DNA from 2 places in the Lysobacter silvisoli genome. Region 1 is predicted to be linked to the other one. Evidence: riboswitches for the same ligand, from Rfam matches in the RefSeq annotation. Region 1 holds a riboswitch; the other holds the start of a gene.
What was found. A riboswitch is a leader RNA that binds a small molecule or an ion and turns the genes downstream of it on or off. The one in region 1 is predicted to bind cobalamin.
Positions count from the first base shown of each region.

Region 2: another riboswitch for cobalamin. It lies ahead of btuB (TonB-dependent vitamin B12 receptor); the one in region 1 lies ahead of DX914_RS11855 (ribonucleoside-diphosphate reductase subunit alpha).

Region 1 is NZ_QTSU01000002.1:135,085-139,582, reverse strand. It holds gene DX914_RS11855 (ribonucleoside-diphosphate reductase subunit alpha) at 6-2,351, opposite strand; cobalamin riboswitch at 2,742-3,023, opposite strand; gene DX914_RS11850 (DUF2339 domain-containing protein) at 3,151-4,498, shown strand, end outside.
Region 2 is NZ_QTSU01000001.1:2,497,956-2,502,453, reverse strand. It holds gene DX914_RS11040 (TonB-dependent receptor plug domain-containing protein) at 1-1,538, opposite strand, end outside; cobalamin riboswitch at 1,758-1,988, shown strand; gene btuB (TonB-dependent vitamin B12 receptor) at 2,106-3,959, shown strand; gene DX914_RS11030 (hypothetical protein) at 4,000-4,498, shown strand, end outside.

The DNA of each region.
Region 1 (4,498 bases):
TGCGTTTACTGGCAGGCTTCGCAGGACTCGGGGTTCTCCAGCGAACACGCGATCGCCTCGTCCGCCGTGTACACCGGCTGGGCCGCCGCGGCCGGCGCGCTGACCGTGCTCTTGGCGATCTTGGTGGCCGGGCGCGAGCGCAGGTAGTAGGTGGTCTTCAGGCCCTTTTTCCAGGCGTACATGTACATGGAGCTGAGCTGGCCGATGTTGGGGCTCTCGATGAACAGGTTCAGCGACTGGCTCTGGTCGATGTAGGCGCCGCGGTCGGCGGCCATGTCGATCAGCGAACGCATCGGCAGTTCCCAGGCGGTGCGGTAGATCTGCCGCAGCGACTCGGGGATTTCCTGCACCGACTGGATCGAACCCTCGGCCATCTTGATCCGGTCGCGCATCTCCGCCGTCCACAGGCCCAGCTTCTTCAGCTCCTCGACCAGGTAGCGGTTGACCACCAGGAAGTCGCCGGACAGGGTCTCGCGCTTGAACAGGTTGGACACCTGCGGCTCGATGCACTCGTAGCAGCCGGAGATCGAGGCGATGGTGGCGGTGGGCGCGATCGCGATCAGCAGCGAGTTGCGCAGGCCGTGCTCGGCGATGCGCGCGCGCAGCGCGTCCCAACGCTCGGGCTGCGACGGGGTGACGCCCCAGGCCTGGAACTGCAGCTCGCCCAGGCTGGCGCGGGTGTCCTCGAAGCCGGGGTGGCGGCCGTGCTCCAGCGCCAGTTCGTTGGACGCGCACAGCGCATGGAAGTAGATCGCCTCGGCGATTTCCTGCGACAGCTTGCGCGCCGCGTCCGAGTCGAAGGGCAGGCGCAGCTTGAAGAACACGTCCTGCAGGCCCATGGTGCCCAGGCCCACCGGCCGCCACTTCAGATTGGCGCGGCGCGCGGTCTCGATCGGGTAGAAGTTGAGGTCGATGACGCGGTCGAGCTGGCGCACGGCCAGGCGCACGGTTTCGGCGAGCTTGTCGAAATCGAACGCGCCCTGGCCGTCCTCGAACAGCTCGACGTGGTGCGAGAGGTTGATCGAGCCCAGGTTGCACACCGCGGTCTCCTCCTGCGAGGTGACCTCCAGGATCTCGGTGCACAGGTTGGACAGGTGCACCACGTTGCCTTCGCGCAGGGTCTGGTTGCAGGCGCGGTTGGACTTGTCCTTGAAGTTCATCCAGCCGTTGCCGGTCTGCGCCAGGGTGCGCATCATTCGGCCGTAGAGCTCGCGCGCCTTGACCTGCTTGACCGCCAGGCCGGCGGCTTCGGCGGCGTGGTAGGCCTGCTCGAACGCCGGGCCCCACAGGTCGGTCAGCTGCGGCACCTTGTGCGGATCGAACAGCGACCACTCGCCGTCGGCCTCGACCCGGCGCATGAATTCGTCGGGGATCCAGTTGGCCAGGTTGAGGTTGTGGGTGCGGCGCGCCTCGTCGCCGGTGTTGTCGCGCAGTTCCAGGAACTCCTCGACGTCGGCGTGCCAGGGCTCCAGGTAGACGCAGGCCGCGCCCTTGCGCTTGCCGCCCTGGTTGACCGCGGCCACCGAGGCGTCGAGCGTCTTCAGCCAGGGCACGATGCCGTTGGACAGGCCGTTGGTGGAGCGGATCAGCGAGCCGCGCGAGCGGATGCGGGTGTAGCTCAGGCCGATGCCACCGCTGAACTTGCTGAGCTTGGCCACGTCCATGTAGCGCTTGTAGATCGACTCCAGCGAATCTTCGGGCGAGTCGAGCAGGAAGCAACTGGACAGCTGCTCGTGGGTGGTGCCGGCGTTGAACAGGGTGGGCGAGGAGGGCACGTAGTCCAGCTGGGCCATGCGCCGGTACAGCGCCAGCGCGTCGCCCACGTCTTCGCTCAGCGCGCAGGCGATGCGCAGGAAGAACTGCTGCGGGGTTTCGATCACGGTGCGCGCGGTGGGGTGGCGCAGCAGGTAACGGTCGTACAGGGTGCGCAGGCCGAAGTAGTCGAAGCGCGCGTCCAGGCTGCGGTCGATGGCGTCGTTGAGCTTGCGTGCGTTGGCCTGCACGAAGGCGAGCAGGCGTTCGTTGATCAGGCCCAGCTCATGGCCGCGCACCACCGATTGCGAAAAGGCGTGGATTTCCAGCCCGGCCACTTCCTTCTCGATCACGCCGCTGAGCAGGCGCGCGGCCAGGCGGCCGTACTCGGGTTCCTCGGCGGTGAGCAGGGCGGCGGTGCGGATCGACAGTTCGTCCAGCTCGCGCGTGGTCGCGCCGTCGTACAGGCCGGAGATGGTGCGCGTGGCCACGCGCATCGGGTCCACCGAGTACAGGCCTTCGGCGCTGCGCGTCACCGCGCGCACGATCTTGTTGAGGTCGACCGGTTCGCGGCGCCCGCTGCGCTTGGTCACGCTCATGGTCAGGTTGGCGGCCGGCGGGGTCAGGGCGAAGCCGGGCGCGGCTTCGGCGGCGCGCTCGGGCGCGCGCGCGACGGGGACGGGGGCCGCGTCGGGTGTGGAGACGAGGGCGGCGGCCGCGTCGGGTGCGGGGGTCAGGGTGCTCATGGTGGACTCCGTAGGCAGGGACGCACGGGTCGCCGGCCTTCCCCTCGAAGGCCGACGCGCGGGCACGCTCGCAAGGCCGGGGGCTCCGGCGTTGCGGCTGCGCCCCCGCGGGCGCGGAGTCGGTAAGGATGGAGACGGGGTGTCGCGCAGGCCGAGACGGACCGCGAACCGCCGCGGCGGACCGCGACGGCATCGACACCGGCCGTCTTCCCCCGAAGACTCCCTAGCCGGTACCGCGCGATGTGCGACGCGCGGCTGTCGGCAGGTCTTCGGGCTCGGGACCATCGCCCGGAGCGAGTGGAGAGCGGTGGGAGGCCCATGGCCGCCTCACCGCTCTGCGCTCGCCCCGGATTCGCCTACTGGTGGCCGCTTCCCAGGCGCCGGGCGCCCAGTGCATAGACCACGTTCGTTTCCCATACCGCTGCGGGGCAGCGCCGGCCTTGGAGACCCTCTCTAGAGGCGGCTCCGCACCGGCTTCCCTTTTAAGCCGATCTCGCGATCGGCACCGACGGACACAACATATTAGGGGTGCCCTGATCCGTCAACACGATATGTGGTGAGTCGCCGCAGAATCGCAAATCCATCGCAGCGGTCTTCACGGCGCCGCGCTTGGTGTTAACGTGCCTGCGACTAAGGACAGGGGTGGGGAGCGATGGAGGGACTGGTGGCCTTGCTGGTGCTGGTGCTGCTGGCGGTGCCGGTGCTGCTGATCGCGGCGCTGGTGATGATCGCGGGGCTGAAGTCGCGGGTGTCGACGCTGGAGGACCAGGTCGCGTCGCTGCACCGCCGCGAGCGCGAGGCGCCTGCCGCTGCCGCTGCGACCGCCGCGCCAGCGCCGGCCGACGATGCGCCGACGCTGGAGCAGATCCTGCGCGCTGAGCCGCCCCCCGCGCCTACGCCCGTCCGGCCGGTGGCGACGCCGCCGGTCGCGCCGGTCGCGCCCGCGCCCGCCGCCACCGATGCCGGCGCACCGCCGTCGCCGCCGCCGTTGCCGCCGCGTCCGATCTTCGACGCGCAGCCGCCGCGCCCGCTGCCCGAGCGCGCGCCGGCCGCGGCCGCGCGCCGCCCGGCGGCGCCGGACCCGGCCACGCTGGCGCTGCGCGCGGTGCGGCGCTGGTTCACCGAGGGCAACGTGCCGGTCAAGGTCGGCATGCTGGTGCTGTTCGCCGGCGTGGCCGCGCTGCTCAAGTACGCCACCGACCAGGGCTGGATGCGCTTCCCGATCGAGTTCCGCCTGGCCGGCGTGGCCCTGGGCGCGCTGGCCGGCCTGGTGTTCGGCTGGCGCCAGCGCGAGCGCCGGCGCAGTTTCGCCCTGAGCCTGCAGGGCGGCGCGATCGGCGTGCTGCTGCTGGTGGTGTTCGCCGCGTTCAAACGCTACGGCCTGATCGAAGCCGGGCCGGCCTTCGCCTTGAGCGTGGCGCTGGTGGCCGGCGCCGGCGTGCTGGCGGTGCGGCAGAACGCGATCGCCTTGGCCTTGCTGGGCATCCTGGCCGGCTTCCTGGCGCCGATCTGGCTGTCGACGGGGCAGGGCAACCACGTCGCGCTGTTCGGCTATTACGCGGTGTTGAACGCGGCGATCTTCGCCATCGCCTGGTGGCGCCCGTGGCGCGCGCTGAACCTGCTCGGTTTCGTCTTCACCTTCGGCATCGGCACCGCCTGGGGCGTACTGAGCTACAAGCCCGAGCACTACGCGACCACCGAGCCGTTCCTGCTGCTGTTCTTCGGTTTCTATCTGCTGATTCCGATCCTGTACGCCTGGCGCCGCGCGGCCGGGCGCCGCGACCTGATCGACGGCTGCCTGGTGTTCGGCACGCCGCTGATCGCGTTCTCGCTGCAGGCCGGTTTGCTGCAGGGCGAGCGCATGCCGCTGGCGTACTGCGCGCTGGGCGTGGCGGTGCTGTACGCGGCGCTGGCCTGGTGGCTGCGCCGGCGCGAGCATTTCGTCGCCTTGTCCACGCCGTACGCCTTGCTGGCGGTGGGCTTCGCCACGCTGGCGGTGC
Region 2 (4,498 bases), on a different contig from region 1:
TGCTGCAGCGAGGGCGCGCGGAAGCCGGTGGAGGCGGTGGCGCGCAGCGCGACCTTATCGGTGAAGGCGTAGCGCGCCGACAGCTTGCCCGAGGTGGTGTCTCCGAAATCGCTGTAGCTCTCGAAGCGCGCGGCGATGCCTGCGGAGAATTTGTCCGTCAGGTCCGCTTCCACGTCCAGGTAGAGCGAATAGCTGTGGCGGTCGAAATCGCCGGCATCGCTGGCGCGGAAGCCGGAGAACACCTGCGCACCGGGAATGATCTGACCGTTGGGCGCGGCCACGCCGCCGTTGGCGTAGGACAGCGGCTCGCCCGCGTGCTGGGTGAACTCCTCGCCGCGCCATTCCGCGCCCCAGGCGAAGGTCACCGGGTACTGCCAGCCGAAATCCACCGGCTTGGCGAAGTCCAGGTTCAACACGTGCTGGGTGACTTCCAGCGCGCCGGCGTAGAACTGCGTCGGCGAGGTCGGGCCCAGGCTGCGGTTAAGGGTGTTCTCGATGTCGAAGCTGAGCTCGTTATGGCCGTAGTTGTAGCTCAGGTCGATCTGGGTGCCGCCGGCGGTTTCCGAACGCAGCCCGACCACGGCGGCGCGGTCCTTGCTGATGTTGTGGATCTGCGGCAGGAAGCCGTTGGGGTAGATCGAGGGGATGTTGCGCGGGTCGGCGGCGAAGCGGAAATAGCCGTTGGAGAGCACGTCGCGCTTGCTGTAGCTGCCGAAGGAATACAGGGTCAGGTAGTCGGCCAGGTTGTACTCGCCGTTGTAGGACAGTGCGCCCTGGTCGATCTCGGGATCGCCGTAGCGCTGTTCGACCACGCCCTGGAACGGGCGCGCGCGGTTGGTCTGATCCTGGTGGCCGCCCTGCGCGGCCAGGTGCAGCTTGCCGTTGTCGCCGAGCTTGAAGCCGGCGTCGCCGGAAAGCTGGTACTGCTCGCCGTCGCCGGCGCTGTACTGGCCGTAGCGCGCGGCGATGCTGCCGCCGTGGTCGCTGCCCTTGAGCACCACGTTGACCACGCCGGCGATCGCGTCGGAGCCGTACTGCGCCGAGGCGCCGTCGCGCAGCACTTCCACGCGTTCGATCGAGGCGATCGGGATCGCGTTGAGGTCCACCGGCGAGGAGCCGCGGCCCTGGCTGCCGTTGAGGTTGATCAGCGCGGTGGTGTGGCGGCGCTTGCCGTTGACCAGCACCAGCACCTGGTCCGGGGCCAGGCCGCGCAGCTGCGCCGGGCGCACCGCGTCGGTGCCGTCGGTGATCGCCGGGCGCGGGAAGTTCAGCGAGGGCAGGGCGCGCGCCAGCGCGGTGGCCAGTTCGACCGTGCCGGTGGCCTCCAGCGCCTCGGGGGTGATGATGTCGATCGGCGCGCTGGACTCGGCCACGGTGCGGTCGCTGACCCGGGTGCCGGTGACGATCACCTGATCCAGGTTGTGCGCCTCGGCGGCGGGTTCTGCGGGGGCCGCGTCCTGGGCGTAGGCGGGGGCGGTCAGGGCGGCGAGCAGGGCGAGTGCGAGCGGACGACGGACGGCGCGAAAGACTACGGACATGGTGCGCGGCTCCTTGCGGCATGGGATTGGTAACGATGTCATTCGGGTTTAACACGGTCATAACAATCGGGTCAAACGCGAAGGGTTATGAGGAAATGGCCGTACGTCATGGTTTTGAACATTGGGTGTGCCCAGGTGCCGTCCAGTGGCTCATCGGGCCGCCGGCGAGGGCCCCGCGCTCATGCCGAACCGTCATGCGGGCGAGCTTGCGCCGGCTGCTAACATGGCCGGGCTTGAGGTGATTGCCGGCCCTGCCGGCGATTGAAACGGGAATCCGGTGCGCCAGCCCTCCGAACGGAGCGGCGGCCAGTCCGGAGCTGCCCCCGCAACGGTAAGCAAGACGAACGATCCGCAACGAAGCCACTGTGCGCAGGCATGGGAAGGCGCGGACCGGAGGGCTGGAGGCCCTCGCTTGCAAGCCCGGAGACCGGCCTGAGGCTGACCCGACACGCGGTGGGCGCTGTCATGGGGCTGCCTGCGTCCGCGCTCCGCCGCCCCACGTCCCTGTCCCCGCCTGTCTCCGACCCATCGATTCCGCGCGGGTAGGCGCGGACCAGGAGCCATGCTTTGAATTCCACTGTTTCCGTCGTACGCCGCTGCGCGCTGGCGTCGGCGCTGCTGTCCGCGTTCGCGCCCGCCTGGGCCAAGGACGCCGCCACCGACCTGGACCAGGTCGTGGTCACCGCCACCCGCACCGCCCAGACCCAGGACGCGACCCTGGCCTCGGTCACCGTGATCGACCGCGAGGACATCGAGCGCCTGCAGCCGGGCAACCTGCCCGACCTGCTGCGCGGCACCCTGGGCCTGTCGATCGTCAACAACGGCGGCCCCGGCAAGTCGACCTCGCTGTTCCTGCGCGGCACCGAATCCGACCACGTGCTGGTGCTGGTGGACGGCATCAAGCTGGGCTCGGCCACCAGCGGCGGCGCCTCGCTGCAGGACATTCCGCCGGAACAGGTCGAACGCATCGAGATCGTGCGCGGTCCGTTCTCCAGCCTGTACGGCTCCGAAGCGCTGGGCGGCGTGATCCAGATCTTCACCCGCCGCCCGCAAGGCGCGTTCGCGCCCTATGCCAGCGCCTCCGTCGGCAGCTGGAGCACATTGCGCGGCGCGGTGGGCGTGGGCGGCAAGGGCGAGCGCGGCTGGTACTCGGTCAACGCCGCCAGCGAAGACACCGACGGCATCAACGCCTGCCGAGGCAAGCCTTCGCCGGGCGGCGCCGGTTGCTTCACCAACTCGCCCGACCGCGACGGCTACCGCAACCTGTCGCTGACCGCGCAGGGTGGCTATCGCTTCAGCGACGCCTGGGACGCCGAAGCGCGGCTGTTCCGCGCCGAGGGCCGCAACGAGTACGACGGCAGCACCAACAATCAAACCGACAGCGTGCAGCAGGTCGCCGGCGCGCGCTTGCGCTACGCGCCGGGCGAGCGCGCCACGTTGACGTTGAACCTGGGCCGCAGCAGCGATCTCAGCGACAACTACCGCAACGGCGTCTACTCCAGCACCTTCAACACCCGCCGCCAACTGGGTTCGTTGCAGGGCGATGTCGGCCTGGGCGGCGGCCTGCTCAGCCTGGGCTACGACTGGCAGCGCGACGAGATCGAAAGCAGCACCCGCTACGCCGAGAACCGGCGCATCAACCGCGGCCTGTTCGGCCAGTACCAGCGCGATTTCGGCGCCCACTCGCTGCAGGCCAGCCTGCGCCGCGACGACGACGGCCAGTTCGGCGGCCAGACCACCGGCAGCGCGCTGTGGGGCTGGAACTTCAGCGAGCAGCTGCGCCTGACCGCCAGCTACGGCACCGCGTTCAAGGCGCCGACCTTCAACGAACTGTACTTTCCCGGTTTCGGCAACGCCGCGCTCAAGCCCGAGGAATCGCGCAGCTTCGAACTGGGCCTGCGCGGCGAGCACGCCTGGGGCGGCTGGTCGCTCAATGCTTACGAAAGCCGGGTGGACGAACTGATCGCGTTCGATGCGTCGATCGGCCTGCCCGGCAACATCGACCGCGCGCGCATCCGCGGCGCCGAAGCCGCCGTCGACACCACCCTGGCCGGCTGGGACCTGCGTGCCAGCGCGACCTGGCTGGATCCGCGCAACGACAGCCGCGGCAGCAGCCGCGACAAGATCCTGCCGCGGCGCGCGCGCGAAAGCGCCCGCTTCGACGCCGACCGTCGCTACGGCCGGTTCTCGCTGGGCAGCAGCGTCTACGTGGCCGGCAGCCGCTACGACGATCTGGCCAACACCCGCCGCCTGGACGGCTACGCCGCCACCGACCTGCGCGTGGGCTGGCGCTTCGACGACACCTGGAGCCTGCAGCTGGCGGCCAACAACGTGTTCAACCAACGCTTCGAAACCGCGGCCTATTACAACCAGCCCGGCCGCAACTACCTGCTGACCCTGCGTTACCGCCCGGCGAACTGATCGCCGTCCCGCCGACCCGTCCACGCCACCGAGGCCGCCGATGAACGTACCCGCCCGATCCGTCTATTACAGTCTGTTCACCGCGCTCGCCGCGCTGATGGTCGCCACCCGCTTCCATCATTTCGGCAACGCGCTGCATCTGCCCGACGCGTCGATGGCGGTGTTCTTCCTCGGCGGCCTCTGGCTGCGCCGGCACCTGGGCTTCGCCGCGTTCCTGACCGTGGCGGTGGCGATCGACTGGATCGCGATCCAGGCCCAGGGCAAGAGCTTCTTCGCGCATTACTGCGTGACGCCGTCCTACGCCTTTCTGCTGCTGGCCTATGCGGCGCTGTGGTACGGCGGGCGCTGGTACGCGCCGCGCCTGCAGACCACGCCGCGCGCGCTGTTCGGCGCGCTGGTCGCGGGCCTGGCCGCGGCGGCGGTTTCGTTCCTGATCTCCAATGCCGCCTTCTACTGGCTGGGCGGGCGCTACGAAGACCCGAACTTCGCCCAGTACCTGTCGCGGGTCTGGCAATGGGGTCCGCTGTTCGTGCGCACCA